DNA from 4 places in the Tistlia sp. genome. Region 1 is predicted to be linked to each of the others. Evidence: predicted binding sites of a transcription regulator. Region 1 holds the regulator's gene; each other region holds the start of a gene.
What was found. The regulator PhoB, encoded in region 1, activates phosphate uptake and scavenging genes when phosphate is short. The targets are predictions, from matches to a motif close to TNTCATAAAACTGTCA.

Region 1 (7,492 bases):
GAGCGAGGAGGCCATGGGCCCCGGCGGCTACCTCAGCGAGCGCGGCCTGGTCGTGCTCGGCGACGCCCGCCGCAAGGAGGTCCAGGACGCCGTCCTCGGCGGCAAGCACATGACCCGCTACACGAACTAGACCGGGTCGCTCGCTACGCGGCTCCCGGGGCCTCGCCGGTCCCGGGAGCCGTCCGTCAGGCTGGAGCAGGCGGCGACGCGCCTGCGGGAGAGTTATCGATGGCGACGCTTGCGTTCGGTGCGGTCCTGCTGACCGTCCTGGTCGCCTTCCTGGCGGGCCGCCGGCGCCTCGCCGCGCAGGTCTCGGGCGCCGGCGACAGCCATTCGCTGCCCGACTACCACGGCGCCTTCGTCGCCCTCTGGGCCGGCCTGCCGGCCTTCGTGCTAGTGCTGGCCTGGCTGCTTCTGCAGGGGCCGCTGGTCGAATCGCTGCTGGTCGCCTCGCTGCCGGCAGAGCTCGTCGAGGGCACCAGCGAGGCGCAACGCAACCTGCTCGTGGCCGAGATCAAGAGCATCGCCGCCGGCCAGATCTTCGGGCAGCCGGAACCGGCGCTGGTCGACGCGGCCGAACGCTTCCTCGCCTGGCGGCAGATCGCCTCCTGGGCGATGGTCGCCTGCGCCGCGGCCCTCGCTCTCCTCGGCCTGGCGCTGGCCCGCTCACGGGTCGCGCCGGAGTTCCGGGCGCGCCAGCGGGTCGAGCGGATCTTCTTCTGGCTGATGGTCTTCTGCTCGACCGTCGCCGTGGTCACGACCCTGGGAATCCTGCTGTCCCTGCTGTTCGAGGCCTACCGCTTCTTCGAGCGCGTGCCGCTCTTCGAGTTCCTGTTCGGCCTGAACTGGGAGCCGCAGATGGCGATCCGCGCCGACCAGGTCGCGGGCCAGGGCGCCTTCGGCGCGATCCCCGTCTTCACCGGCACGCTGCTGGTCGCCCTGCTGGCGATGCTGGTCGCCGGCCCGATCGGACTGCTGAGCGCGATCTACCTGGCCGAATACTCGGGCCGCGGCTTCCGCAGGTCGGTCAAGCCGATCCTCGAGATCCTCGCCGGCGTGCCGACCATCGTCTACGGCATCTTCGCCGTCTTGACCGTCGCGCCGGCGCTGCGCGAGGCCGGGGCCGCGCTCGGCATCGCGGTCGCCCCGAACAGCGCGCTGGCGGCCGGCGCGGTCATGGGCATCATGATCCTCCCCTTCATCTCCTCCCTGTCGGACGACGCCATCGCCGCGGTGCCGCAGTCGCTGCGCGACGGCTCCTATGCGCTCGGCGCGACCAAAGCCGAGACGATCGTGCAGGTGCTGCTGCCGGCGGCCCTGCCGGGCATCGTCGGCGGCTTCCTGCTGGCCGCCAGCCGGGCGATCGGCGAGACCATGATCGTGGTCATGGCGGCGGGCCTGATCGCCAACCTGACGGCCAACCCGCTGGAGGCGGTGACCACCGTCACCGTGCAGATCGTCACCCTGCTGATCGGCGACACCGAGTTCGACAGCCCCAAGACGCTGGCCGCCTTCGCCCTGGGCCTGGTGCTCTTCCTGGTGACCCTGGCGCTCAACGTGGTCGCCCTGCGCTTCGTCCAGAAATACCGGGAGAAGTACGAGTGACGGCGATCACGAGCGATAGCGAGCAGGAGATGCCAGCGTCGCGTCAATCCTACTGGCGTTCCGAGGAGCACCTGCGGCGGGTCCGGCGGCGCCACGCAGCCGACCGCCGGCTGCAGGCCTACGGCATCGCCGCCATCGCGCTCGCCGTCGGCCTGCTCGGCGTGCTGGTCTCCTCCCTGGTCGCCACCGGCGCCCAGGGCTTCCTGCAGACCGACCTGCGGCTCGAGGTCCGGATCGATCCCGCGGAGATCGATGCCGAGGATCCGAGCCGCGGCGACTATCGCCAGCTGCTGATGAACTCGCTCGACGCGCTGCTGCCCGGCGAGCGGCCGCCGGGCGAGCAGCGCAAGCTGCGCGACCTGCTCAGCAACGGCGCGCAGTTCCAGCTGCGCGACGAGGTCGTGGACGACCCGGGGTTGATCGGGCAGACCCTGGAGATCACGATTCCGGTTTCCGATCCCTTCGACCAACTCGCCAAGGGCACGGTGCTGCGCGAGACGCCGGAGGCGCAGCGCCGGGTCAGCGACCAGCAGATCGCCTGGTTCGACGGCCTGGTCGAGCAGGGCGTCGTTTCGACCGGGTTCAACTGGGCCCTGTTCATCTCGCCGGACAGCCGCTTTCCCGAGCTGGCGGGTCTCGCCGGCGCCCTGGTCGGCTCCTTCTTCGCGCTGCTGGTCTGCTTCCTGCTCAGCTTCCCGATCGGCATCGCGGCCGCGGTCTACCTCGAGGAGTTCGCGCCGAAGAACCGCTGGACCGACCTAATCGAGGTCAACATCAACAACCTGGCGGCCGTGCCCTCGGTCGTCTTCGGCCTGCTCGGCCTCGCCGTCTTCCTGAACTTCTTCGGCCTGCCGCGCTCGGTGCCGCTGGTCGGCGGCATGGTCCTGGCCCTGATGACCCTGCCGACGATCATCATCTCGACGCGCGCCGCCTTGAAGGCGGTGCCGCCCTCGATCCGCGAGGCGGCGCTGGGCGTCGGCGCCTCCCGGCAGCAGGTCGTCCTGCACCACGTGCTGCCGCTGGCGCTGCCGGGCATCATGACCGGCACCATCATCGGCCTGGCCCAGGCGCTCGGCGAGACGGCGCCGCTGCTGCTGATCGGCATGAACGCCTTCATCACCTCGCCGCCGGGCGGCCTGACCGACGCGGCGACGGCGCTGCCGACCCAGATCTTCATCTGGGCCGATTCGCCCGAGCGCGGCTTCACGGCCCTGACCGCAGCCGGCATCCTGGTGCTGCTCGGCTTTCTGATCCTGATGAACGCGGTCGCGGTGTTCCTGCGTCAGCGCTTCGAACGCAAGTGGTAGGGGAACGCCCAGCGATGTCTGCCCTCGAGACCTCCCGAGACACTCCCGACGATGCCCTCGGCAGCCGTGCGCCCAAGGTCGTCGCCCGCGGCGTCGACGTCTTCTACGGCAAGGCCCAGGCCCTGTACGGGGTCGACCTCGACATCGCCGAGCATGAGGTGACCGCGCTGATCGGGCCCTCCGGCTGCGGCAAGTCGACCTTCCTGCGCTGCCTCAACCGCATGAACGACGTCATCGAGGGCTGCCGCGTCGAGGGGCGGATCACGCTCGACGGCCAGGACATCTACGACCGCTCGCTCGACGTCGTCCAGCTGCGCGCCCGCATCGGCATGGTCTTCCAGAAGCCGAACCCCTTTCCCAAGTCGGTCTACGACAACATCGCCTACGGCCCGCGCATCCACGGCATCGGCGCCGGCAAGGCGGAGCTCGACGAGATCGTCGAGACCAGCCTGAGGCGCGCCGGCCTGTGGGAGGAGGTCAAGGACCGCCTGGCCGAGCCAGGCACCGGCCTGTCCGGCGGCCAGCAGCAGCGCCTGTGCATCGCCCGGGCCATCGCCGTCGACCCCGAGGTGATCCTGATGGACGAGCCCTGCTCGGCGCTCGACCCGATCGCCACGGCCCGCATCGAGGAGCTGATCGACGAGCTGCGCGAGAACTTCACCATCGTCATCGTCACCCACTCGATGCAGCAGGCTGCCCGGGTCAGCCGTCGCACCGCCTTCTTCCACCTCGGCAAGCTCGTCGAGGTCGGCGAAACCGAGCAGATGTTCACCAATCCTCGCGACGAACGCACCCAGGGCTACATCACCGGCCGCTTCGGCTGATCCCGGACCCACCCGGGCCGACTTCGCATCCAGAGGCCTTCCGAGACATGACTGAAACACGCGGCGACCACATCGTTCGGGCCTTCGACACCGATCTCCAGGAGCTGGCGCACACCATCGTGCGCATGGGCGGGCTGGCCGAGGCGGCGCTGGAGACCGCCGTCGAGGCGCTGGCGCGCCGCAACTCGACGCTGGCTTCCGGCGTCGTCCAGAGCGACCGCGACATCGACCTGCTGGAGCAGCAGATCTCCGAGCGGGCGATCCAGACCCTGGCGCTGCGCCAGCCGATGGCCGGCGACCTGCGCGAGGTCATCGCCGCGCTGCGCATCTCCGGCGAGCTGGAACGCATCGGCGACTACGCCGCCAACATCGCCAAGCGCGCCATGGCACTCAACCAGCTGCCGCCGATGCGCCCGGCCCACTCGATCCCGCGCATGGCCAAGCTGGTGCAGAGCAACATCAAGCGCGTGCTCGACGCCTACGTCTCGCGCGACGCCGCGCTCGCCCGCCACGTCTGGGAGAGCGACGAGGAGATCGACGAGACCTACACCAGCCTGTTCCGCGAGACCCTGACCTACATGATGGAGGACCCGCGCAACATCACGCCCTGCACGCACCTGCTGTTCATCGCCAAGAACGTCGAGCGCATGGGCGACCACGCCACCAACATCGCCGAGCTGGTCTTCTTCCTGGTCAAGGGCGAGCGCCTGGAGGGCGGCCGGCCGAAGGGCGACACCTCGAGCTACGCCGTGGTCGAGCCGGCCGAGAAAGGCGAAAGCGACGGCGGCGATGGCGGCGGGAGTGACAGCGGCCGGCCCGGCGCGGGAGGCGGCGCGTGATGAAGCCCCTGATCCTGCTGGTCGAGGATGAGGCGGCCCTGGTCACGCTGCTTCGCTACAACCTGGAGCGCGAGGGCTTCCGGCTGGTCGATGCGCGCGACGGCGAGGAGGCGCTGGTGCTGGCCAAGGAAGAGACGCCGGACCTGATCCTCCTCGACTGGATGCTGCCGCTGATGAGCGGCCTCGAGGTCTGCCGCCAGCTGCGCCGGGCGCCCGAGACCCGGAGCGTGCCGATCATCCTGCTGACCGCGCGCGGCGAGGAAGCCGACAAGATCCGCGGGCTCGATTCCGGTGCCGACGACTACATCACCAAGCCCTTCTCGCCGGCCGAGCTGATCGCGCGGGTCCGCGCCGTGATGCGCCGCACCCAGCCGGCCATGGCCAGCGACACCCTGACCTTCGCCGACCTGGCCATGGACCTGGCCTCGCACCGGGTGCGGCGCGGCGGCCGCCACGTCCACCTCGGCCCGACCGAGTTCCGCCTGCTGCGCTACCTGCTGCAGCACCCGGGGCGCGTGTTCAGCCGCGAGCAGCTGCTCGACGCCGTCTGGGGCCGTGACGTCTACGTCGAGCCGCGCACTGTCGACGTCCACATCCGCCGCCTGCGCAAGGCGCTCAACGACGAGGGCGAGGCCGACGTCATCCGCACCGTGCGCTCGGCCGGCTACGCCCTCGACGACGGCCAGCTGGTCGAGTAGCCCCGGCCGCCGGATCGGAGGCTCAGGCGTAGCGCAGGCGCTGCCCGACGCCCAGCCGCTCGGCCTTCTCCAGCAGGGCGACGCCGAGCGCGACGTCGCTGGTGCTGAGGCCGCGGTGCCAGAAGAGGTTTCGCTCCGTCTCGCTCTCGCGTCCCGGCTTCAGGCCGGCGACGATCTGGCCGAGCTCGGCGTGCAGCGTCGCCTCGCTCAGCTTGCCGGCGTTGACGTGCTCGCGCAGCGCCCCGAAGGGGCCCCCCTTGCACTGGCCCCAATCGTCGACCACCAGCTTGTCCATGATGTCGGTGAGGTCGAGCTCGACGGCGCTCATCGTGCCGTAGGGCACGACGAAGGCGGCCGGCGCGATCCACTCGGTCTTCAGCAGCGGCGTCGGCTCGCTGAGCCGCGATGCCTCGACGACGATGTCGGCGCCCTCGACGGTCGAGCGCCAGTCCGTGGTCACCGTCACCGGCTTGCCGAGGTCGGCGGTGAGCCGGGCGGCGAAGGCCTCGCGGCTCTCGGGCCGGCGCGAATGGACGCGGATCTCCTCGAAGTCGAACAGGTGGTCGAGCAGGCGCACGTTCCAGTAGGCGGTGCCGCGGGCGCCGATGTGGCCGAGGACCTTCGAGCCCTTGCGCGCCAGGTACTTGGCGCCGAGCGCGGTGACCGCGCCGGTGCGCATCTCGGTGATGCCGGTGGCGTCGACGATGGCGGTCGGCGTGCCGGTCTCGGGGTCGAAGAGGTTGAGGATGCCGAACTCCGAGGGCAGGCCCTTCTTGTAGTTATCGACGAAGTCGCCGACGACCTTGACGCCGGCGGCCTTGAGCGGCCGGACGTAGCCGCGCAGGACGTTGAAGTGTCCGTCGATGCGGCCCGGCTCGGGAATCAGGTGGACGCGCGGCTCGATCACCGTCTCGCCGCGGCCCTGCGCCGCCAGGCTCTGCTCGATTGCCGCCAGGATCTCGGCGTCGGTGAGCGCGAGCCGCTCGACGTCGGGTCCGTTCAGGTAGGTGATGTGGATCTCGGGCATTTCGGGCCGCTTCCTCGGGCTGCGCTGGGACCGGCACCCTGGCAGAGCCCGAGGGGATCGGAAAGCAGGTTTCCCCGGCGCGGCGGCCCGGGCAGTCTGGCGCCATGGAAACCCTGCTCCTCGACGGCGAGAGCCTGACCTGCCGCGCTCTGGCCGCCGCCGCGGCGACAGCGCGGCCGGCGGTCGGCCTCGACGGGCCGGCGCGCGAGCGCCTCGCCGCGGCACGCGCCGTGGTGACCCGCGCCCTGGCCTCGGGGGAGGCGGTCTACGGCCTGAACACCGGGCTCGGCGCGCGCGCCACCCAGCGCCTGTCGGCCGAGGAGCTTGCCGCCTTCTCGCTGCAGACCCTGCGCGGGCGGGCGCTGTCGCTCGGCGCGCCGCTGCCGGCCGAGGTCGTGCGCGCCGCCATGATCGTGCGCCTCAACACCCTGGGCCGCGGCGCCGCCGGCTGCGACCCGGCGGTCGCGGCCTTCCTCGAGACCTGCCTGGCGCGGGGCCTGACGCCGCTGGTCCGCGAGGGCGGCTCGATCGGCGCCTCCGACCTGCTGCTCGGCGCGACCCTGGGCCTGGCGCTGGTCGGCGAGGGCGAGCTCGTCGATTCCACCGGGCGGGTCGGGCCGGCCGCCGAGGTGCTGCGCGCCGCCGGGCTGGCGCCGCTCGCGCTCGGGCCGCGCGACGGCCTGGCGCTGGCCAACCACTCCAGCTTCTCGGGTGCCCTGGCGGCGCTCTTCGTGGCGCGCGCCGAGACCGCGCTGACGGCCGTGCAGCAGGCCGCCGCGCTGTCCATGGAGGGCTTCCGCGCCAACCTGTCGCCGCTCGATCCGGCCGCCCTGGCGCTGCGGCCGCAGCCGGGCCAGGCGCAGGCAGCCGAGGGGCTGCGGCGCCTGCTCGCGGGCGGCGGCCTGGAGGCGCCGGGCGCCGCGCGGCGGCTGCAGGACCCCCTGTCGTTCCGCACATTGCCGCAGACCCACGGCGCCGGCTTCGCCGCCCTGGAGACGGCGCGCGCCGCCGCCGAGGCCGAGATCAACGGCGCCAGCGACAACCCCGCCGTGCTGCTCGGGGAGGGCCGGGTCGTCTCCAACGGCGCCTTCCAGACGCCCTGGCTGACCCTGGCCGCCGAGACCCTGAGCCGCGCCCTGGCCCAGGTCGCGGTGCTGCTGGTCGCGCGCTGCTCGAAGCTGCTCGCCGAGCG
Region 2 (7,492 bases), on a different contig from region 1:
GCCAGCCCTGGAGCGTCCAGGGATAGTTCGGGATCGGCGCGCTCTCGGCGATCACCTTGACCTTGGCGGCGTCGATCTTGCCGCGCTCGAGCAGCGAGGCGAAGATCGCGCTCGACAGGCCGCCGGCCTCGACCTTGCCGCTCTCGACCGCGCGGGCGACCGCGTCGTGGGTGCCCAGGTGGTGGAACTCGTAGTCTCTGCCGGCGACCAGGCCGGCCTCCTCCTGGATGAAGGCGCGCGGGATCAGGTGGCTCGAAGTCGAGGCCGGATCGCCGTAACCCAGCGTCCGGCCCGCCAGGTCGGTCATCGCCTCGATTCCGGAGTCGGCGTTGGCGATGACCACCGAGGTGTAGGTTGGCGCGCCGTCGGTGATCAGCGCCGCGAAGGGTTCGATGCCCGGCGCCCGCTCCTTGGCCAGCACGTAGGAGAAGGGACCGAAGTAGGCCAGCTCGATGCGATTGAAGCGCATCGCCTCGATCATCGAGGAATAGTCGGTCGTGACGATCAGCTCGATCTCCTTGCCGGTCTGCTCGGCCAGGAAATCCTTCAGCGCCTGGTTGTTCTGAATGATCGTGGCCGGGCTCTCGTCGGGCAGCAGCGCGACGCGAAGCACGTCCGGATCGGCGTCCTGGGCAGCGGCGGGAACGGCGGCGAGGACCGGCAGGAAGCCGGCGGCAGCGGCAAGGAAGGCGGCTCTCAGGATCTGACGGCGTTGCATGATGACGGCTCCTGCTTTGGGGTCGGGGACAAGCGACGGACAAGCCTCGCCGCGGAGGCGAGGTCTCAGGCGACCGCGCGGCGCCGCTGCGCGGCGGCGGCTTCCGCGGCCGGGCGGCCTTCGAGATGGGACTTGCGGTCGGAGCGCGGCCGCGCCGTCGGCGCGCCGCTGCGATAGATGCGCTCGAGCTCCGACTCGGTCAGCGCCTGAGCGTCCCCCTCGAACACCACGCGGCCGGCGCAGAGTCCGAAGGTGCGGTCGGCGAAGCGGCGCGCGAAGCCCACCTGGTGCAGGCTGACGACGGCGGTGATGCCGTCCTCGCGGCAGATCTCGTGGAGCAGCGAGAGCACCGCCTCGGCGCTTGCCGGGTCCAGGCTCGCGACCGGCTCGTCGGCCAGGATGATCCGCGGCCGCTGCGCCAGCGCCCGGGCGATCCCGACCCGCTGCTGCTGCCCGCCCGAGAGGGAGTCGGCGCGGTCCAGCGCCCTGTCGAGCAGGCCGACGCGGTCGAGGGCCTCGAGGGCGGCGATGCGGTCCGCCTTTGGCAGCGGGAAGGGCGTGCGCCAGGAGGGATGGAAGCCCAGCCTGCCGGTCAGCACGTTGGCCAGCGCCGAGAGGCGGCCGATCAGATGGTGCTGCTGGAAGATCTTGCCGGTCTCCAGGCGATGCCGCCGCAAGCCGCGTCGGCTGGCGAAGATCTGCGCGCCGTCGAGACCGAGCACGCGGCCGCGAGTCGGTCGGACGATGCCGTTGAGGCAGTTGAGCAGGGTCGACTTGCCGGCCCCCGACGAGCCGAGCAGCACGGTGAAGGCGCCGGGCTCGAAGGCCAGGCTGGCGTCGGCGAGAGCGGTCAGGCCGGTCGGGTAGGTCACGGTCACCTGGTCGAGCGCGAGCAAGGGCTTTCCTCCGGCTTCGTTCGGATGTTCCGGACGATCGGTGTCTGCGTTCGCCGAGGTGATACAGCCGGCGCATTGCCGAGCGATGACAGCGGTGCGGCGGCCGGAAACTTCACCGAACTGTCACGCGCACCCGCGGGATCGGCAGGGCACCCTTGCCCGAATCATATAGACGAATCCCTTGACCCTCGGCCGATGGCGACGCAGCCTCGGGCATGCCCCTGCCCGAGCCCCAGCCGTGACGCTTCCGCGCAGCGCCGTCGTGCTGGTCCTCGGCACCGCCCAGACCCTCGGCTGGGGCTCGACCTTCTACCTGCCGGCGATCCTCGCCGAGCCGATGGCCGCCGACCTGGGCATCCCGGTCGACGGCGTCTTCGCGGCCTTTTCCGGCGCGCTCCTGGTCGGGGTCCTGCTCGGTCCGCTGGCCGGCGGCCGCATCGACAGCCGCGGCGGCCGCGGGCTGCTCAGCCTGTCCAGCCTGATCTTCGCCGCGGGGCTCGCCCTGCTCGGCCTGGCCCAGGAGCCCGCCGTGATGGTCGCCGCCTGGCTGATCATCGGCGTCGGCATGACCATCGGGCTCTACGAGGCCGCCTTCTCGGCGCTCGCCAGCCTCTACGGCGCGCGGGCGCGCGGCGCGATCACCGGCATCACCCTGATCGCCGGCTTCGCCTCGACGATCTGCTGGCCGGTCTCCGCCGCCCTGGAGGCCGAGGTCGGCTGGCGCGGCGCCTGCTTCGCCTGGGCCGCCGCGCACCTGCTCATCGGCCTGCCGCTGAACCGGCTGCTGCCGCGCGGCGTCGGCAGGCCGCCGGTCCCGGCGGCGGGTCTCGCGCCGGAGCCCGCGCCGCCGCCGGCGGAACGGCCACCGATCGACCGGACGATGCTGCTGCTCGGCTTCTTCTTCGCGACGGTCTGGTTCACCACGGCGGCGATCGGCACCCATCTGCCGCGCCTGCTCCAGCAGGCGGGCGCCTCGCCCGCCGCGGCGATCGCGGCGGCCGCGCTGGTCGGCCCGGCCCAGGTCGCCGGGCGGCTGCTCGAGTTCGGGCTGCTGCAGCGCCTGCACCCGCTGTTCTCGGCGCGCGCGGCGAGCCTCGCCCACCCGCTCGGCGCCGCGGTCCTGATCCTGCTCGGCGCCCCGGGCGCGGTCGCCTTCAGCCTGCTGCACGGCGCCGGCGCCGGCGTCCTGACCATCGCCAAGGGCACCCTGCCGCTGGCGCTCTTCGGTCCCCACGGCTACGGCGTCCGGCAGGGGCTGCTGATGGTGCCGACGCGCCTCGCCCAGGCCTCGGCGCCCTTCCTCTTCGCCCTGCTGATGGCCCGCTTCGGGACGGATGCCCTGGCGATCACCGCCGGCATCGGCCTGGCCGGCCTGGCCGCGCTGCTGCTGCTGCACCCGGCCGCGGCGAAGCCGACCTGACGTCCGGCGACGAATCGAAAGACCCCGACGCCGGGAATCGCCGCCGGGCGCGTTACAGGAGTGACGGGCCCGGCCGACGCGGCCGGTGCCGCCTGACCGTTGTCTCCAGGGACCTCCGCACCAGCGTGACCTTCAACGCTCCTTCCCCACCGCGGAGACGCGGCCGCTGGCGTCCTCGCCTGTTCCTGGCGACGCTGATCCTGGCCGCCCTGGCTGGATCCCGGATCGCAAGGCTCGCGACGCCTGGCGGCTCTCGGGCTCGCCTAGCGTCCGGGATGACGAATAGCGAGAAGGCAACCGCCCCCTCGTCTGGCGCCGCCGCGGCATCCCTCACCCGCCTCACTCCGGCCGCCGACGGAGGCGTGACTTGAGCGGGAGGAGGCGCCGCGGGCCTGCCGCGGAACCGGCGGGGCTGCGCCCGCGTTTTTCATAATTCCCGGACCCGCGAACGGGGGCGCGACGGGCCGGGTGGAGGTCTCCGGATCATGGCACGCCGATCGCTTCGCCTGCTCGCGCTGCTGTCCCTCGCCGTCGCGGCGCTGACCGCAGCTTCCGCGGACTCCGTCCCTGCCGCCGAGACGCGGCGGATCGGCATCACCGGCACCGTCGAGAGCGTGGCGACGGACCACTTCACGCTCAAGGACATGCAGCGCGACATCGTCGTCGAGATGGGCGGCCATCCCTGGGCCGGGAACCTGCTGGCGCTGGGCGACCGGGTCGTCGTGACCGGCCTCACCGACGACGACTTCTCCCGGACCCGCACGATCCGGGCGCTGACGCTGGTGATCCCGAAGCTCAACTACCCCGGCGCGCCGGACGAAGACTGGCTGGCCGTCAGCGGGACCGTCGCCGCGATCGACGGCGATATCCTGACGGTGGACAGCGGCGGCCGCATGGTCGCGGCCGACCTCAGCGCCGTCGCCTCCGGCCGCTTCGGCGGCAGCGGCTCGACGCCACTGAGCGTCGGCGACCGCGTGACCGTGGCCGGTGCCGTCCCCGACTTCCTCCGCTTCCGCCACCAGGGCCTGCGCGCCTCCTCGATCGCCCTGCTGCCGGCCGAGACCGACTGAGCAGTCGGGACACGGCACCCTTCAGTCGAGCAGCGTCTCGAGCACGGCGTAGAGGTCGGCCTTGGCCTCGAAGCCGATGCCGGGCAGGTCCGGAAGCCCGACCAGCGAGTCCTCGACCGCCACGCCGTCGGCGAAGCCGCCGAAAGGCTTGAAGACGTCCGGGTAGGATTCGTTGCCGCCGAGCTGCAGCCCGGCGGCGATGTTCAGAGACATCTGGTGGCCGCCATGCGGCACCAGGCGGCGGCTCGACCAGCCGTGCGCGGCGAGCATCTCCAGGGTGCGCAGGTACTCGACGAGGCCGTAGCTGAGCGCGCAGTCGAACTGCAGGACGTCGCGCTCCGGCCGGAGGCCGCCGTAGCGCACCAGGTTGCGGGCGTCCTGCATCGAGAAGAGGTTCTCGCCGGTCGCCATCGGGCCGTCGTAGCGCGTCGCGAGCTCGGCCTGGAGCGCATAGTCGAGCGGGTCCCCGGCCTCCTCGTACCAGCGCAGGCCGTAGGGCGCGACGGCCTCGCCGAAGGCCAGCGCGGTCTCGAGGTCGAAGCGGCCGTTGGCATCGACGCAGAGTCTGGAGCCCTCGCCGACGACCTCCAGCACGGCCTCGATGCGGCGGATGTCCTCCGCGAGCGGCGCGCCGCCGACCTTCATCTTGACCGTGCTGTAGCCGCGCTCGAGATAGCCGCGCATCTCGGCCTGCAGCGCCCGGATGTCCTTGCCGGGATGGTAGTAGCCGCCGGCGGCGTAGACCCAGACGCGCTCGTCGGCCCGGCCGTCACGGTAGCGGTCGGCGAGCAGGCGCCACAGCGGCCTGCCCTCGATCTTGGCGACGGCGTCCCAGATCGCCATGTCGAGCGTGCCGACGGCGACGGAGCGCTCGCCGTGGCCGCCCGGCTTCTCGTTGCTCATCATGACATCCCAGATCCGGAAGGGGTCCAGGTTGTCGCGGGCCTCGTCGAGCAGGCTCTCGGGATCGGCCGCGGCGAGGCGCGGCAGCAGGCGCTCGCGCATCAGGCAACCCTGGCCGTAGCGGCCGTTCGAGTTGAAGCCGAAGCCGACGACCGGCCGGCCGTCGCGTCGCACGTCGGTGACGACCGCCACCACCGAGCAGGTCATGCGGCTGAAGTCGATGTAGGCGTTGGCGATCTCGGAGGCGATCGAGACGCTCTTCTCGCGGATCTCAAGGATGCGCACGCGGGGGCCGGGCTCCGGTCCGCCGCTCAGCCGCGGGCCGAGCCGGCCAGCGCCCGGCCGAGCGCCCTGCTCAGGTCCTCCAGCACGAAGGGCTTGGCGAGCACCGTGACGTCGCGCCAGGCCGCCGGCAGGCCGGCGTTGCCGTAGCCGGTCGCGAAGATCAGCGGGATACCCCGCTGGCGCAGGCGCTCGGCGACCGGAAAGATCTCCTTGCCGCCGATGTTCACGTCGAGCAGAGCGACGTCGGCGTCCGTGTCCTGGGCCGCCTCGAGCGCCTTCTCCAGCGAGGCGAGGGATCCGGCGAGCTGGTAGCCGAGGTCGTCGAGCATGTCCTCGATCATCAGCGCGACCACCGTCTCGTCCTCGACGATCAGCACGCGTCGCCCGACCAGGTCGTCCTGGGCCGCTTCAATGGAGGACATCGGCCACTCCAACCGGAATCCGCATCGCGCAACGCAGTCCCTCCGGCTGGTAGTCCAGCCGTACGTCGCCCATCAACTCCCCCGGGACGCTGCGCTCGATCAGGCGAGAGCCGAAGCCGCGCCGCGACGGCGGCTCTACCCGGGGCCCGCCCTGCTCGCACCAGCGCAGCAGCAGCTGCGCCGGGGCGTCGGCCGCGGCCTCTTCGATGGTCCAGACGATTTCCAATCTCCCCTCCTCCGTCGACAGCGCGCCGTACTTGGCAGCGTTCGTGGCAAGCTCGTGAAAAGCCATGGCGAGCACCAGCGCCTGGCGCGCGCTGAGGGCAACGTCCGGCCCGTCCAGCCGCACCCTGGCGCCGGGCGACCTTGGTGCGAGGGCCTGCGTCGCACCTTCGTAGGGCGCGACGGCCTGTTCCAGAAGGACGGTCAGCGCCGCCCCCTCCCAGTGTCGTTGCGTCAGCAGGTCGTGCGCCCGGCTCAAGGCCATGAGGCGGCCGCCGAAGGTCGCGCGGAAGCTCTCGACGGACTCGGCGCCGCGCAGGCTGTGGCGGACGATCGACTGCACCGTCGCCAGGGTGTTCTTGACCCGGTGGTTGAGCTCGTTGACCAGCAGCTGCTGGTGTTCCTCGGCCTGCTTGTGGCGGCTGATGTCGACCAGCATGTTGACGGCGCCAGCGAGTTTGCCGTCGGCGCGCCACATCGGCGTCGGATAGGCGGCGAAGGGTATGCGCCGGCCGTCCGGGCGTTCGCAGATCGCCTCGGCATGGCGCAGCGCCCGCCGCTCCTTCAGCGCCACCACCATCGGGCAGGCCTCGTGCGGCAACGGGCTGCCGTCGGGCTGAAATATCCGCCAGGCGCCGCGCCAGGCGGCCTCGCCCAGGATCGGCCGGCAGCCCCAGAAGTCGGCGGCAGCCTCGTTGTAGAAGGTCAGGCGACCCTCGGCATCGGTGGTGTAGACGGCGGTCGGCAGCGCGCCCAGGATCTCGCGCAGGCGCTGTTCGCCTTCGCGCAGCGCTTGCTCGTCGCGCTTGCGCTGCGACACGTCCCGGGTGACCGCGAGCTGCGCCACGCTGCCGTCGGGCAAGGCGAGCGGAACGGCATGGCTCTCCATGTGCCGCTGCGTGCCCTTCAGGCTGACGAGCTCGAACTCCCAGGAGAGGGTCTCGCCGTCGCAGACCCGCCGGTGGTGCTCGCCCCAGCGGGTGCGGTAGGCCGGCGCGATCAGCTGCAAGATGTCGCTGCCCTGGATCTGGTCCAGGGAGTCCGCCTCGACCATGTGCAGGCCCGCAGAATTGATGCGCAGCAGACGGCCGTCCCGGGCGACCACCTTCACGCATTCCGGGGTGGTCTCGATGACGCCGATCAGGAAGTCCCTGGTCTCCTGTGCCGCCCGTTCCGCCCGCTTGCGGGCGGTGATGTCCTGGAAGCAGTTGACGGCGCCGATCAGCCTGCCCTCGCCGTCCTCGAGCGGGGCGATGTTGACGAGCGCCCAGATCCGGCTGCCGTCGGGACGCTCGATGACCACCTCCCGGTTCTCGGCCGCCTCGCCGGTCCGCAGCGTCCAGGCCATCGGCATCTCGTCGTGCGGCAGGAGGCCGCCGTTGACCCGGTGCAGGCGCAAGGATCCGCAGAAGAGCTGTTCCGGATCGCCGACTTGTGGTGCGCGGCCCCACAGCTCGACTGCCTTGGGGTTGTAGCGGACGATGACCCCGGCGGCGTCGCAGACGTAGATCGCGACGGGGACGGCATCGATGAGCGGCCCGCCGACAGCACAGACC
Region 3 (7,492 bases), on a different contig from region 1:
CTGCGACGAGGTCTCCTGGTCGCTGCTCGGCCTCTCGATGGCCGACTACAACCTGCTTTACAGCGCCGCTCTTGGGCTGTTCCTGCTGGTCGCGGCGCGCCTCCTGACCCGAAGAAAGGCGCGGCCATGACGGCGCCCGGCCCCGAGGCCGCTCCGCCCCGCAAGCGCCGCCGGCGCCTGCCGGGCGACCCGCCGGCGCCGGCGCCGGTCGCGCGCATGCTGCGTGTCGACCAGGCCGGGGAGTACGGCGCCCGGCGCATCTACGAGGGCCAGCTCGCCGTGCTCGGCCGGACCCGGTCCGGACCGATGCTGCGCCACATGTGGGAGCAGGAGAAGCTCCACCTCCAGGCCTTCGACGACCTGCTGCCCGAACGCCGGGTCCGGCCGACCCTGCTCTCGCCGCTCTGGCACGTCGCCGGCTTCGCGCTCGGCGCCGGCACGGCGCTGCTCGGCTCCCGGGCGGCCATGGCCTGCACGGTCGCCGTCGAGGAAACCATCGACCGCCACTACGCCGCCCAGGCCGAGGCGCTCGAAGGGCGCTCCGAGGAGGTCGATCTGCGCGACACCATCGAGCGGTTCCGCGCCGAGGAGCTGGAGCATCGCGACACCGCCCTGGCCAACGAGGCCGAGCTGGCACCGGCCTACCCCCTGCTCTCGGCGGCGGTGCGGGCCGGATCGCGCGCGGCGATCTGGCTGAGCGAGCGCCTCTGACGTCCGTCAGATCTGTTGCAAGCAACTGAAAAGCAACGGATTCTTAAGCAGATCCGCTAACGGTTTATTGGCTTTTCCAGTCTAGAAAGGCAGGGCACACCCCTGTCTGGAAGGCCACGGCCATGTCGGCACTGTCGTTCAAAGGCCCGCTGCACCCGCCGACCTGGTGGCCGGAGGCAAAGCGCATCGTCGCCCTGGTTATTCTCGGACCGACCCTCGGCAGCCCCAAGGCGCCGCAGCCCGACACGGTCGAGCTGGCCCGCGACGGCAAGATCTTCGACTGGCTGCGCCTCGACTGAGCCACCTCGCCCGGCGTCAGGACTCCAGCTCGGAATCCCAGTAGAGAAAGTCGCTCCAGCTCTTGTGCAGGTAATTCGGCGGGAAGCCCCGGCCGTTCTCCTGCAGATGATAGGTCGTCGGCATGTCCGGCGGATCGAGCGGCAGCATCTGGCAGTCGCGCGGCATCCGGTTGCCCTTGCGCAGGTTGCAGGTCTGGCAGGCCGTGACGACGTTCTGCCAGGTCGTGCGGCCGCCGCGCGAGCGGGGCACGACATGGTCGAAGGTCAGATCCTCGGAGGGGAAGCCGTCGCCGCAGTACTGGCAGCGGAAGCTGTCGCGCAGGAAGACGTTGAACCGGGTGAAGGCCGGCCGCCGGTCCATCGTCACGTATTCCTTGAGGGCGATCACGCTCGGCAGCTTCATCGAGTAGCTTGGCGAGTGGATCACCCGGTCGTACTGGGAGACGACGTTGACCCGGTCCAGGAAGACCGCCTTGATGGTGTCCTGCCAGGCCCAGAGGGACAGCGGAAAGTAGCTCAGCGGACGAAAGTCCGCGTTCAAGACCAGAGCAGGAAAGCTTTCTCCGGGGCTCAAGCCGCCGTCTCCCTCTACTGAGTTCCTTCGACTCTAGACCGTTCAAGGTCATCGTGAATAGCCCGCCGCAGAAGCCGGCACAAGATCTTGTGCGTGGCCGTCTGCAGACTTCACCGATCTGTCACGCGGGCCGTCAGTCCCGTCAGCCGGCGAAGCGCTCGGCAAGGAAGGCGATCGCCGCCCGCAGGCCGCCTTCGTCGATCGAGTGGCCGAGGCCGGGCCGCGCCAGGCTCTCGACCGGCACGGCCAGATCCCGCAGGCCGTGCTCGCAGGCCTCGAGGGCGCCGAAGGGCACGACCGGATCGGCCTCGCCGTGGACCAGCAGCACCGGGGGGCGGCTGACGAGCTCGCCGGCCAGGCGGTCGGGTGCGACCAGCAGCCCCGAGAAGCCGACTATGCCGGCGACCGGCTCGGGCCGCCGCAGGGCGGTGTGGAGCGCCATCATGGTGCCCTGGGAGAAGCCGACCAAGGCGAGCGCCTCGGCACCGAGGCCGTGGCGCGCCAGCTCGGCGTCGAGGAAGCGGTCGATAGGGCCCCGTGCACCCTCGGCGCCCCAGTAGAGCTGCTGGGCGTCGCGCACCTCGAGGCTGAACCACTGGAAGCCCATGGGCGCCCGGTCGCAGGGGAAGGGCGCGTTCGGCGCCGCGAAGGCGGCGTCGGGCAGGGCCTGGGCGAGGTAGGGCGCCAGGCCGATCAGGTCGTCGCCGTCGGCGCCCAGGCCGTGCAGCAGCACGACCAGCTGCCTGGCCGGCCCGCCGCTGGCGGGCTCCTGGCGCGGTCCGTCGAGTCCGGTCTTGTCGTTCATGCAGTCTCCGGGAATTGCGGGTTCAGGGAAGCACCTCGGCAGGCATCCCCGCGGGCGCCTTGCCGTGGCTGCGGTAGTGCCAGAGCAGCCGCGCCGCGACCGCCCGCAGGGGTCGCCAGGGCTCGGCCAGGGCACGCATAGCCTTGGCATCGGGCCGCTCGGCAAGGCCCTTCAGCTTCTGCGCGCCCATCATCAGGCCGACGTCGTCGGCCGGCCAGACGTCGGGCCGGCCGAGCGAGAACAGCAGGTAGACCTCGGCCGACCAGCGGCCCAGGCCCTTGACCGCCGTGACCTCGGCGATCGCCGCCTCGTCGTCCAACACCTCCAGCGCCGAAACGTTCAGTCGCCCGGCCAGCATGGTCTCCGCCAGGGAGCGGGCGTAGCGCGCCTTCTGGCGCGACAGGCCGACCGAGCGCAGCTCCTCCTCCGAGCGTTCCAGGATGCGCTCGGGCACCAAAGGCTCGCAGGCGGCCTCGAGCCGCGCCCAGATCGCCGCAGCCGAGGCCAGGGAGACCTGCTGCGCGACGATCACGCGCAGCAGGGTGGCGAAGCCCGGCGGGCGATAGCGCAGCGGCGGCGGGCCCGCTTCCTCGATCGCCCGGGCGCAGTCGGGGTCGAGGCGGCCGAGGGCGGCCAGGGCCTCCGGCAGGCCGTGCTCGTCGATCCGCAGCATGGGCTGGACAATAGCCGACGGGCCGGCTACCGCCAGCCCCCATGGCAGAGACGACGCGCTTCGCTCCCTCCCCGACGGGGCTCCTGCACCTGGGCCACGCTCACTCGGCGCTCTTCGCCGCCGCGGCGGCAGGCGGTCCGGGCGGGCGCTTCCTGCTGCGCGTCGAGGACATCGACCGGCCACGCTGTCGGCCCGAGTTCGAGGCGGCCATCCTCGAGGACCTCGCCTGGCTCGGCCTTGCCTGGGAGGCCCCGGTGCGCCGCCAGTCGGAGCATGCCGCCGACCACGCCGCCGCCCTCGCGCGGCTGGAGGCCGAGGGCCTGCTCTATCCCTGCTTCTGCACGCGCCGCGAGATCGCCGAGGAGATCGCGCGCAGCGCCGGCGCACCGCACGGGCCCGAGGGTCCGCTCTACCCGGGGACCTGCCGGCGCCTCGCTGGCTCGGAGCGCGCCGAGCGTCTGGCCGCCGGCGTCTCGGCGGCCCTGCGCCTCGACGTCTCGGCGGCACAGGCCCGCAGCGGGCCTCTGACCTGGCAGGACGCCGCGCAGGGCGAGATCCGAGCGGCGCCCGAGACCCTGGGCGACGTCGTGCTCGCGCGCCGCGACATCGGCACCAGCTACCACCTGGCGGTGACGGTCGACGACGCCCTGCAGGGGATCACCCTGGTGACGCGCGGCCAGGACCTGTTCCACGCGACCCACGTCCACCGCCTGCTGCAGGCCCTGCTCGGGCTGCCGGTGCCGCGCTGGCACCACCACGGCCTGCTCGCCGACGAGAGCGGGCGGCGCCTGGCCAAGCGCCACGACGCCCTCTCGCTCCGCGTGCTGCGCGAGGCCGGCCACGCCCCCGAGGCGGTGCGGCGGATGGCGGGGTTCGCCTAGCCGCCAACGGCCGGCTCAGCCGAAGCCCTTCTCCGAGGTCAGCACGGTCTCGACGCCGTGGATCTGGCGCAGGCAGCGGGCGATGTAGTCGCAGAGCTCCGGCTCGAGGTCCCGAACCTGGATGTCGATCGCCAGGGTCTCGCCGCCGCGGCCCTGGCCGGCCGGCAGGCGGTCGCTGTGCCAGCGCAGCGGCACCAGGTTGCGCTTGGCGAAGAGCTCGAGCACGCGCGGCATGACCCCGGGCTCGGCGGCGGCGGCGACGGAGAAGCAGAAGACCGGCGCGGGCGCGGGTCGCGCGGCGGCTCGCCGAGAGGTCTCGGAAAGTGGACTAGTGGTCGACATGGGACGCAGTCTCCAGAAGAGCGGTGGCAATCGAACAGGCACGACCCGGCAGCCCGTGGGGCGCCGGGTGGCTAATTCGAAGGCCAGCGATCATCCGAAGATGCGTCATGGCCGAAGCTTAGGAGCCCGCGGCCACCGGGGTCAAGGCGGGCGGCGCGCCTGGCCTGTGGCGGGCAGCCGTCGCTGCGGATCGCGCGGGGGAGCCGCTCTGTCGAGGCGGTCGCGCGGGCGAATTCCGGTCGCCACACCTTCGCAGGTATGTTTCAGTTTGATGACGGTTGCGGCTCGCTTCTGCGCTGCGGCAATCGGCACCGCCTCTCAGGCGAACCATCCCGGCGAGGCGCCGGGCAAGGAACACAACAGAATTTGGAGGAGACGATGAGTCTACCGACAGGGAGATGGATCGGCAGCGGGCTCGCCCCGATGTCGTTGCTGGCGGCCCTTGGGCTGGCCGTGGCGCTCGGCGCCGCGCCGGCACAGGCACAGGATTGCCCCGACCGGGGCGCGCTCGACTCGATGTACTGCGACCGCGACGGCGACCTCGTCGCCGACGCGCCGAGCGACCCCTCGAAGCTGGTGAACCCGGACACACTGGTTTTCGCCTACACGCCGGTCGAGGACCCGGCGATCTACGCCGATATCTGGCAGCCCTTCATCGACCACCTCGAGGAGGTCACCGGCAAGGAGGTGCGCTTCTTCGCCGTGCAGTCCAATGCCGCCGAGGTCGAGGCCATGCGCAGCGGGCGCCTGCACATCGCCGGCTTCTCGACCGGTCCGACGCCCTTTGCGGTCAATCTGGCCGGCGCCGTTCCCTTCGCCCTGATGGGCGCCGAGGACGGCCGGTTCGGCTACACGCTGCAGCTCTTTACCCGCAAGGACAGCGGCATCGAGAGCCCCGAGCAGCTGAAGGGCAAGACGGTGGCGCACACCTCGCCGACCTCCAATTCCGGCAACCAGGCGCCGCGCGCGCTCTTCCCCGCGATCGGGCTGGTGCCGGACCAGGACTACGAGGTCGTCTATTCCGGTTCCCACGACCAGTCGATCCTGGGCGTCGTCGCCGGTGACTACGACGCCGCGCCCGTCGCCTCCGAGGTCGTCGAGCGCATGGCCGAACGGGGCCTCTACGATCCGGAAGAGCTGAGGCTGCTCTACGAGTCGAAGCCCTTCCCGACGACCTCCTACACCCACGCCCACGACCTCGACCCGGCGCTGGTGGAGAAGATCAAGGAAGCCTTCTTCAGCTTCGACATGTCCGGCACCGCGCTGGGCGAGGAGTTCAAGGGCGTCACCAAGTTCATCCCGATCTCCTACAAGGAGGATTGGGAGGTGATCCGCGAGATCCAGGAAGCCAACGGCGTCACCTACACGCAGGGCAACCTGAAGTAGCCGGTCCTGCCGGCCCGGCCGGGCGCCTGCGCGCCCGCCGGGCCGGTCTCTTCCGGACCTTCGCGGGGACTCGAATGCTGAAAATAAGCGGACTGTCGAACAGCTACGGCAGCGACCAGCCGGTGCTGAAGGATCTCGACCTGACGGTGCCGGGCGAGTCGGTGGTCGCCATAATCGGCGCCTCCGGTGCCGGCAAGAGCACGCTGCTGCGCTGCATCAACCGGCTGGTCGAGCCGACCGCCGGCTCGATCGAGCTCAACGGCCTCGAGCTGACCCGGCTCAACGGCCGCGAGCTGCGCCGGGCGCGCCGCCGCATCGGCATGATCTTCCAGAGCTTCAACCTCGTCGACCGGCTGACGGTCATGGAGAACGTGCTGTCGGGCCGTCTGGGCTACGTCCCCTTCTGGCGGGCGGCGTCGCGGCGTTTCCCGCAGGCCGACATCGAGCGCGCCTTCCACCTCATGGAGCGCGTCGGCATCGTCCACTACGTCAACAAGCGGGCGGACGAGCTGTCGGGCGGCGAGCGCCAGCGCGTCGGCGTCGTGCGGGCGCTGATGCAGGAACCGCAGATCCTGCTGGCCGACGAGCCGACGGCCTCGCTCGACCCCAAGACCTCGCGGCAGATCATGGAGCTGCTGCAGTCGCTGGCCAGCGAGCTGCAACTGCCGGTCCTGATCAACATCCACAATGTCGCCGAGGCCAAGGAGTACACCCAGCGGATCGTCGGCATGCGCTACGGCAGGATCATCTTCGACGGTTTGCCGGCGGACCTGGACGAGGCGGCGATGGAAGAGATCTACGCCGGCATGCCCGCCGCTGAGCGCGAGCAGACCGGCCTCGACGCCCCGGTGCGGGAGGCCGCCCTGCCATGACGCCGACGCCCGAGGCGCGCACCGCGGGGCGCCCGCCGACCTGGCGCAAGCCGGCTTTCATCCGCAACCCCTACGTCCGCTGGACGGTGATCCTGGTCGCCGTCGCCTACGTCTGGTGGGCGCTCTCGATGCTGCCCTTCGACCTGCAGCGCATCCAGGAGGGCCTTCCCCGCGCCGCGCGCATCTTCTCGGGCGCCTTTCCGCCCAGCTTCGCGCGCAGCCAGCTGCTGCTCGACGGCTTTCTCGAGAGCATCAAGATCGCGGTGCTGGCGACCGTGCTCGGTGTTGGCCTCAGCGTGCCCATCGCCTTCCTGGCAGCGCGCAACATCGTGCCGCGCCTGGTCTACCTGGTCGGGCGCGCCGTCATCATCGTGGCGCGCAGCTTCCACCCGGTGATCGTCGCCATCCTCTTCGTCAAGGCGGTCGGCTTCGGTCCGCTCGCCGGAGTCCTGACGCTGACGATCTACTCCATCGGCTTCGTCGCCAAGATGCTGGCCGAGAAGATCGAGGAGATCGACTGGGGTCAGGTGGAGGCGGTGCGGGCCAGCGGCGCCGGCTGGATGACGACGCTGCTCTATGCCGTGATCCCGCAGATCATGCCGCGGCAGATCGGCCTCAGCATCTACCAGCTCGACAGCAACCTGCGCGCCTCGGCGATCGTCGGCCTGGTCGGGGCCGGGGGCATCGGCGCGACCCTGATGAACGCCTTCGGGCGCTACGACTACGACTTCGCACTCGCCATCACCCTCTGCATCATCGGCGTCATCCTGGTCAGCGAGGCGATCAGCGGGCGCATCCGGAGGAACCTGTGGTAGCGGCCGAGCCGGGCGAAGGCATCGCAGAGCGCGAGTGGCGGCGCTACACGCCGCGTCAGCGCTGGCAGCGGCTGGCCGGCTTCGCCGCCGCGGTGGCGGCGACCGCCTGGGCGCTGAGCACCATCGATGTATTC
Region 4 (7,492 bases), on a different contig from region 1:
CGGCCTGGGCGACCAGGCTGCAGCCGGCCTCCTCCAGGCGCATCGAGACGACCTTCTCGAAGCTGCGGCGATCGGCGAAGTCGCGGTGCGGCACGACGGCGGTCTCGACCCCGGCCGCCGCGGCGCGCGCCAGGCCCTCGACCTCGGCGACGTTCGACAGCACGAGGCCGATCTCGGCCGGGTAGCCGGGCCGGGTCGCGGCCTCGAGCAGCGCCTGCAGGTTGCTGCCGCGCCCGGAGATCATCACGCCGACCCGGGTCCTGCTGGCGCCGCTCCCGCTCACCCGGCGGCTCCGGCCTCGAAGCGTACCGACGGCCCCGCGCCGCGCCGGACGATCCGGCCGATCCGGGTAACGGTCTCGCCGGCCGCGACGAGACGGGCGGCGAGGGCCTCGGCCTCGCGGGCGCCAGCGACGACGCCCATGCCGACGCCGCAGTTGAAGGTGCGGTAGAGGTCTTCCTCGGGTACCCGGCCGGCCTCGGCCAGCCAGTCGAAGACCGGCGCGCGGCGCCAGCAGGCCGGGTCGAGCTCGGCGGCCAGGCCCTCGGGCAGCACGCGCGGCAGGTTCTCCGGCAGTCCGCCGCCGGTGATGTGGGCCAGGGCGTGGACGCCGCCGGCGGCGATCGCGGCCAAGAGCGGGCGCACGTAGATCCGCGTCGGCACCAGCAGGGCCTCGGCCAGCGTGACCTCGGGCTGGAACGGAGCCGGGGCTCGGTAGTTGATCCCGAGATCGGCGACCACGCGCCGGACCAGGGAGAAGCCGTTGGAATGCAGCCCGCTGGATGCCAGAGCCAGCACGACGTCGCCCTCGGCGACGGCCGTGCCGTCGAGCTGGCGGCCGCGCTCGACGGCGCCGACCGAGAAGCCGGCCAGATCGTAGTCGCCGGCCGCGTACATGCCAGGCATCTCGGCGGTCTCGCCGCCGACCAGGGCGCAGCCGGCCTGACGGCAGCCTTCGGCGATGCCGGCGACGATCTCGGCGCCGGCCGCCGGGTCCAGCCTGCCGGTCGCGAAGTAGTCCAGGAAGAACAGCGGCTCCGCGCCCTGCACGACCAGGTCGTTGACGCACATGGCGACCAGGTCGATGCCGACGGTGTCGTGCCGGCCCGCCTCGATCGCGACCTTGAGCTTGGTGCCGACGCCGTCGGTCGTGGCGACCAGCAGCGGGTCGCTGTAGCCGGCGGCGCGCGGGTCGAAGAGGGCGCCGAAGCCGCCGAGCCCGCCGAGGGCGCCGGCGCGCGCCGTCGATTTCGCCAGCGGCTTGATCGCCTCGACCAGCGCATTGCCGGCGTCGATGTCGACGCCGGCATCCTTGTAGGTGCGCGGCACGTCGGGGGGTCCCTCAGTCACGGTCGGCCTGGTCTCCGTCGCTGGTCCGGCGGCGCGGCAGCCGGCCGTCCTGCCCTTGCCCTTTGTGCCCCGGTGACGCCTGCGCTATCACTGGTACAGAGGCCCACCCGGCCCGCGCCACTGCGCGCGGGAGCATAGCGAACCGCAAAGGCGTTGCAATGATCCTGAGGCCGCTTGCCAGGCTTTCCGCCCTCTCCCTGCTGGCGCTGCTCGTGCTGCCGGCGGGCGCCGCGCTGTCGCCCGCGCGCGCCGATCTCTTCACCGTGTCCGACGTGCATCTGGACGCCACCGCGGACAGCGTGACCGCGGCGCGCGACAAGGCGATGGCCGAGGGCCAGGTCGAGGCGGTGCGGGAGTTGTGGGAGCGCCTGGTCGCGCCCGACACCCGGGCGCTGATCCCGCCGCTTTCGGCCGCGGAGCTCAGCGACTACTACGTCCAGAGCATGCGGGTCTCCGGCGAGCAGACCTCGCCTAACCGCTACATCGCCGACCTGACCGTGCAGTTCCGGGCCGACCAGGTCCGCCAGTTCCTGCGCAGCAACAACATCCCCTACGCCGAGACCCAGAGCCGCCCGATCCTGGTCCTGCCGCTCTACGGCGGGGGGGGCTCGGCGACGCTGTGGGCCGGCGACAACCCCTGGCTGGCGGCCTGGCAGCGGTACGGCTCCGATCACCGGCTCGTGCCGGTTGTCGCTCCGCTCGGCGACCTCGAGGACATCGCCTCGGTCGATGCCGGTCTGGCCGAGGCCGGCGATCCCGACGCCTTCTCCCAGATGGCTCGCCGCTACGACGCCGGCGACGTGCTGGTCTCGCGGGCCAGCCTGAGCGGCGACCCCGCGGCTGGCAACGCGACCCTGAGGATCGCCAACCGGCGCTATCCCGGCGGCCAGGGGCCGGCGCAGTCGAGCGAGGAGAGCGTGACGCAGCAGCAGGGCGAGAGCCTGAAGGCCATGCTGGCCCGAGCCGCCGCAGGCCTCACCGACTCCCTCCAGGGCAACTGGCTCGACCAGAACCAGCTGCGCTACGACCAGCAGGCCCAGCTCGAGGCCCTGGTGCCGGTCAACAGCCTCGACGAGCTGGTCGAGGTGCAGCGCCGGCTCGGCCAGCTGGCCGCCGTGCGCGACCACTACACCCTGAGCGTGACGCGCACCGCCGCCGAGATCGGCCTCGTCTACTATGGCGATCCGATGCAGTTGCAGCGCGCCCTGTCGCAGGTCGACCTCGCGCTCGAGCAGATCGGCGTGGCGGCGCCGGGGCAGCCGGCCTGGCAGATCCGCCTGACGCGGGCCGCCCTGCAGATCGACAGCGCCCCGCTGGGCGGCGACGGCAGCCTCGAGACGCTGCCTGGCAGCCAGCTCGACAGCCAGCCCAGCGGCCAACTGGACGGCCAGCCGAGCAGCCAGCCGCAAAGCCCGCCTGGGAGCGGGGCAGCGCCGGCCGCCACCGAGGGCGGCGCGGCCTCGACGGTGCGGCCGCTGACCGACGCGAGCGGCCGACCGGTCCAGGTGCCGGCACAGTAGGCGAAGCGGGCGCGGGCGATCCCTTCCGGGGACGAAGCCAGCAAGGGGCGGGGATCATGACGGCAGAGCGGCAGCTGCGCTATTGGGCGATCGGCCTGGTCGTCTTCGGCCTGTCGCTGTACCTGCTGCGCGACATCCTGATGCCCTTCGTCGCCGGCATGGCGATCGCCTACTTCTTCGACCCTGTCTGCGATCGTCTGGAGCGGGCCGGCCTGTCGCGGGCCTGGGCAACCACGGTCGTGACCGTCGCCTTCGTCATCCTGCTTCTGCTGTTCCTGGGACTGCTGGTGCCGATGCTGGCGGAGCAGGCCGCCAGCCTGGCGTCGCGGATACCGCAGCTCGCCGACCTCCTGCGCGAAGGCCTGCAGGGGTTGCTGGCCCGGGTCGAGCCCCAGGCCGACGGGGCGCTGCTCGAGAAGGTCCGCGACGCGCTCTCCGATCAGCTGGGCCGGCTGACGGAGATCGTCGGAACCCTGCTCGGCGGCCTGCTGACCGGCGGCCTGGCGGTGGTCAACTTCCTGTCGCTGCTGTTCCTGACGCCGATCGTGGCCTTTTTCCTGCTGCGGGACTGGGACCGGATGGTCGCCAAGATCGACGGCTGGCTGCCGCGGCGCCAGGCGCCGACCATCCGCCGCCTCGCCCGCCAGACCGACGACATTCTCTCCGGCTACGTGCGCGGCGTCGGCATGGTCTGCATGATCCTGGGCACCTTCTATGCGGCCGGGCTGACCGCGGTCGGCCTGCCCTCGGGCCTGATCGTCGGGGTGATAGCCGGCCTGCTGTCCTTCATCCCCTATCTCGGCGCGGCGATCGGCCTGCTGCTCAGCGTCGGGCTGGCGCTGCTGCAGTTCGAGGAAGCTTGGCGCGTCGCCGCGGTCGCGGCGATCTTCTTCGTCGGACAGGCCGCCGAGGGCAATTTCCTGACCCCGAAGCTGGTCGGCGACCGGATCCGCCTGCATCCCGTGCTGGTGATCTTCGCCCTGCTCGCCGGCGGCACCCTGTTCGGCTTCACCGGCGTACTGCTGGCGATTCCGGTGGCGGCGGTGATCGGCGTGCTGATCCGCTACAGCCTGTCGGAGTATCTGGCCAGCCCCCTCTACACCTCCGGCGATGCCGCCCGCCCGGGGCCGATGGGCGGCACCGAGCCGGCGATCGAGCGGGACCCCGAGCCAGACCGCGATCCGCCGGTATGAGCGCGCCGGCCCAGCTCGTCCTGACCCTGCCGCAGCGCCCGGCGCTGGGGCGGGCGGACTTCCTCGTCGCGCCCTGCAACGAGACCGCGGTCGCCTGGATCGACCGCTGGCCCGACTGGCCCTCGACGGCCCTGGCGCTGGTCGGCCCGCCGGCCAGCGGCAAGAGCCATCTGGCCGAGGTCTGGCGCGGCGTCAGCGGCGCGCCCGCCTTCGTCGCCGCCGAGCTCGATGGGGATCGGCTCGCCGAGCGGCTCGGCACCGCACGCACCGCGCTGCTCGACGACGCCGCGGCGGTCGCCGGCCGCCCGGCGCTCGAGGAGGGGCTGCTGCACCTCTACAACCTGCTGGCCGAACGGCGCGGCACACTGCTGCTGACGGCCGGGCTCGAGCCGGCGCGCTGGCCCTTGGCGCTTCCGGACCTGGCCTCGCGCCTGGCGACAGCCACGGCGGCGCGTCTCGGGCCGCCCGACGACGAGCTGATGGCCGGCCTGCTGATCAAGCTGTTCGCCGACCGGCAGCTGCGGCCGACGCAGGGCGCAATCACCTACCTGGTGGCGCGCATGGAACGCACCTATGCTGCCGCCCGGCAGCTGGTCGAGGCCTTGGACAGCCGGGCGCTGGCGGCCGGCGGCGGTGTCACCCAGGCGACCGCCCGGGCGGTCCTGGAGAGCCCCACCGACCCCTAGAGGAAGACGAAGGAGACGGCCTGATGGACATGGGTATCCGCGGACGCAGGGCGCTGGTCTGCGCCGCCAGCAAGGGCCTGGGCAAGGGCTGCGCCATGGCTCTCGCCGGCGAGGGCGTCGAGCTGACCATCGTGGCGCGTACCGCCGAGACGCTGGAGGCGACGGCCGAGGCCCTGCGCCAGGCCTACGGCGTGCCGGTCGCCGCCGTCGCCTGCGACATCACCACGCCGGAGGGCCGCGAGAAGGCGCTGGCCGCCTGCCCGAACCCGGACATCCTGGTCAACAACGCCGGCGGCCCGCCCCCGGGCGACTTCCGCGACTGGACCCGCGACGACTGGATCGCGGCGCTGGACGCCAACATGCTGACGCCGATCGAGCTGATCAAGGCGACGGTCGACGGCATGATCGAGCGCAAGTTCGGGCGCATCGTCAACATCACCTCCTCGGCCGTGAAGGCGCCGATCGACATCCTCGGCCTGTCGAACGGCGCGCGCGCGGGCCTGACCGGCTTCGTCGCCGGCATCGCGCGCAAGACCGTGGAGCACAACGTCACGATCAACGCCCTGCTGCCGGGGCCCTTCGACACCGACCGCCTGCGCGGCACCGCGGAGGCGACGGCGAAGAAGACCGGCAAGAGCCTGGAGCAGGTCTTCGAGGAGCGCCGCAAGGCCAACCCGGCGAAACGCTTCGGCACGATCGAGGAGTTCGGGGTCGCCTGCGCCTTCCTGGCCAGCGCCCACGCCGGCTACATCACCGGCCAGAACCTGCTGCTCGACGGCGGCGCCTATCCGGGCACGCTGTAGCCGCCCCGGGGCCGACCGCGACCGCACGCCGCCGCGCCATATTGACAGGCCACCCGAACTAGACCGATCCTGATAGTCGTCTAGTTTTATGACGGTTTCATGACACTCGCACATGGGTGGCAGGGGCGCAGGGGTGGTAGGGCGCATGACCGGGGTCTTCGCCGATCGTCCGGCGGCCGATGGCTGAGGAGATCGAGCTCAAGCTGAGCATGGCGCCGGCGCAGCTGGAGAAGCTGCGCCGGCATCCTTTCGTGCGGATGATCGCGCAGGGCCGGGCCAAGCGTCGGCGCCTGGTCGGCACCTACTTCGACACCGAAGAGCTGCTGCTGCGTGACCGGCGGATGGCGCTGCGGCTGCGCGAGACCGGGGGGCAGCGCCTGCAGACCCTCAAGATCTCGCCCGACAGCTACGCCGCCCTGGCCGCCGAGCGCGGCGGGGCGGCCTACCGGACGCGCGACGCCGAGCTCGCCGGCATCCAGCACCTGATCGAGCACGAGAGCGCGACCGAGAGCGACCGGCCCGATCCTTTGCTGGTCGCCGACGAGACCCTGCGCGCCTTCCTGCTCGACGAGCGGCTGGCAGAGCGCCTGGAACCCGTCTTCTCGACCGACATCGACCGGCGCACCTTGCTCCTGCGCATGGCCGACGCCGAGATCGAGCTGGCCCTCGACCTCGGGGAGATCCGCGCCGACAGCCGCAGCGAGGCGATCAGCGAAGCCGAGCTGGAGCTGAAGTCGGGCCCGCCGGCGCGGCTCTACGAGCTCGCTCTCTTGCTGTCCGAGGAGCTCGCCTTCCGCCTGGAGCCGCGCAGCAAGGCGGCGCGCGGCTACGACCTGTTCGCAGCGGCCGCGCCGGCGGCCAGCAAGGCCGCCAAGCCGGAGCTGCGCACCTCGATGAGCGCTGCCGAGGCCTTCGACCTGCTGGCGCGCGGCTGCCTCGAGCAGATGCGGGCCAACGAGTCGGCGGTGCTGGCCGGTGCCGATCCCGAGGGCGTGCACCAGTTGCGCGTCGCGGTGCGCCGGCTGCGCGCCCTGGTCTCGCTGATGCGCTCGATCATGGCGCCGGACGCCGTCGCCTTCCTCAAGGAGGAGCTGCGCTGGCTGCAGCAGAGCCTGGGGCCGGCGCGCGACTGGGACGTCTTCCTGCTGGAGACCCTGACGCCGCTGGCCCGCCGGCTGCCCGCGGAACCCAGCCTCGGCCGCCTGGACAAGGCCGCGGCGGCGGCGTGCACCCAGGCCTATGGCACCGCGCGGGCGGCGCTCTGCGACGTGCGCTATAGCCGCCTGCTGCTGCGGCTGGCGCTGTGGCTCGAGGACGGCGGGTGGCGGCGGGAGGGCTCCGACGCGGTGGGCCGTCCGGTCGCCGCGCTCGCCGCCTCGCTGCTCGACAAGCGCGCCAAGGCGCTGCGGAAGAGCGCACGCAGGAGCAAGGGGCGCGGCGAGGCGGAGCTGCACGAGGTGCGTATCGCCGCGAAGAAGCTGCGCTACGCCGTCGAGTTCTTCCGCGGCCTCTACGGCGCCAAGGCGGTCAAGCGCCTGCTCCAGCGCCTCGTTGCGCTGCAGGACACCCTGGGCACGCTCAACGACGCGGTGGTCGGCCACCGACTGATCGAGGAGCTGGAGACCGCCGGCGGCGCCGATCGGAAGCGCCGCCTCGAGCCCCGGGCGGCCGGTCTGGTGATCGGCTGGCAGGCGGCGCGGATCGAGGCCGACCTCGGCCGCTTCGCCGAGGCCTGGCGGGCCTACCGGGCGGCCAAGCCCTTCTGGACGCGCTGACGGCGCCCCACCTCGAAGCGGCAAGCCGGAGGATCGCGGCTCATGGAGCATCTGGAGCAGCCCGACCCCTTGACCTGGGACGATCGTCGTCTCTGGTTCGAGGCGCGCCAGCAGGAGCAGGCGCGGCACGGCGGCAGCCGCTTCTCGGAGCAGGCGACGGCGCTG

Region 2: a site for PhoB is predicted at 1,725-1,740, ahead of phnC (phosphonate ABC transporter ATP-binding protein). Genes of this name have one in related genera too.
Region 3: a site for PhoB is predicted at 4,547-4,562, ahead of phnD (phosphate/phosphite/phosphonate ABC transporter substrate-binding protein). Genes of this name have one in related genera too.
Region 4: a site for PhoB is predicted at 5,642-5,657, ahead of WD341_RS13080 (CHAD domain-containing protein). Genes of this name have one in related genera too.

The regions. Positions count from the first base shown of each region.
Region 1 is NZ_JBBDQW010000054.1:1,260-8,751, forward strand. Features, by position in the region: gene WD341_RS12510 (substrate-binding domain-containing protein) at 1-130, shown strand, start outside; gene pstC (phosphate ABC transporter permease subunit PstC) at 229-1,605, shown strand; gene pstA (phosphate ABC transporter permease PstA) at 1,602-2,912, shown strand; gene pstB (phosphate ABC transporter ATP-binding protein PstB) at 2,927-3,736, shown strand; gene phoU (phosphate signaling complex protein PhoU) at 3,784-4,575, shown strand; gene phoB (phosphate regulon transcriptional regulator PhoB) at 4,575-5,273, shown strand; gene WD341_RS12540 (ornithine cyclodeaminase family protein) at 5,296-6,300, opposite strand; gene WD341_RS12545 (aromatic amino acid lyase) at 6,405-7,492, shown strand, end outside.
Region 2 is NZ_JBBDQW010000090.1:15,264-22,755, forward strand. Features, by position in the region: gene phnD (phosphate/phosphite/phosphonate ABC transporter substrate-binding protein) at 1-718, opposite strand, end outside; gene phnC (phosphonate ABC transporter ATP-binding protein) at 784-1,614, opposite strand; gene WD341_RS20635 (MFS transporter) at 1,853-3,034, shown strand; gene WD341_RS20640 (hypothetical protein) at 3,520-4,104, shown strand; gene WD341_RS20645 (mandelate racemase/muconate lactonizing enzyme family protein) at 4,126-5,292, opposite strand; gene WD341_RS20650 (response regulator) at 5,319-5,714, opposite strand; gene WD341_RS20655 (PAS domain S-box protein) at 5,701-7,492, opposite strand, start outside.
Region 3 is NZ_JBBDQW010000072.1:98,244-105,735, forward strand. Features, by position in the region: gene WD341_RS16480 (disulfide bond formation protein B) at 1-130, shown strand, start outside; gene WD341_RS16485 (demethoxyubiquinone hydroxylase family protein) at 127-711, shown strand; gene WD341_RS16490 (hypothetical protein) at 834-1,010, shown strand; gene WD341_RS16495 (HNH endonuclease) at 1,027-1,584, opposite strand; gene WD341_RS16500 (alpha/beta hydrolase) at 1,727-2,389, opposite strand; gene WD341_RS16505 (DNA-3-methyladenine glycosylase) at 2,412-3,062, opposite strand; gene gluQRS (tRNA glutamyl-Q(34) synthetase GluQRS) at 3,104-3,943, shown strand; gene WD341_RS16515 (hypothetical protein) at 3,959-4,285, opposite strand; gene phnD (phosphate/phosphite/phosphonate ABC transporter substrate-binding protein) at 4,664-5,671, shown strand; gene phnC (phosphonate ABC transporter ATP-binding protein) at 5,746-6,543, shown strand; gene phnE (phosphonate ABC transporter, permease protein PhnE) at 6,540-7,358, shown strand; gene phnE (phosphonate ABC transporter, permease protein PhnE) at 7,352-7,492, shown strand, end outside.
Region 4 is NZ_JBBDQW010000055.1:18,712-26,203, reverse strand. Features, by position in the region: gene purN (phosphoribosylglycinamide formyltransferase) at 1-244, opposite strand, end outside; gene purM (phosphoribosylformylglycinamidine cyclo-ligase) at 280-1,350, opposite strand; gene WD341_RS13100 (DUF2066 domain-containing protein) at 1,509-2,870, shown strand; gene WD341_RS13095 (AI-2E family transporter) at 2,927-4,063, shown strand; gene WD341_RS13090 (DnaA/Hda family protein) at 4,060-4,749, shown strand; gene WD341_RS13085 (SDR family oxidoreductase) at 4,773-5,552, shown strand; gene WD341_RS13080 (CHAD domain-containing protein) at 5,732-7,327, shown strand; gene WD341_RS13075 (hypothetical protein) at 7,370-7,492, shown strand, end outside.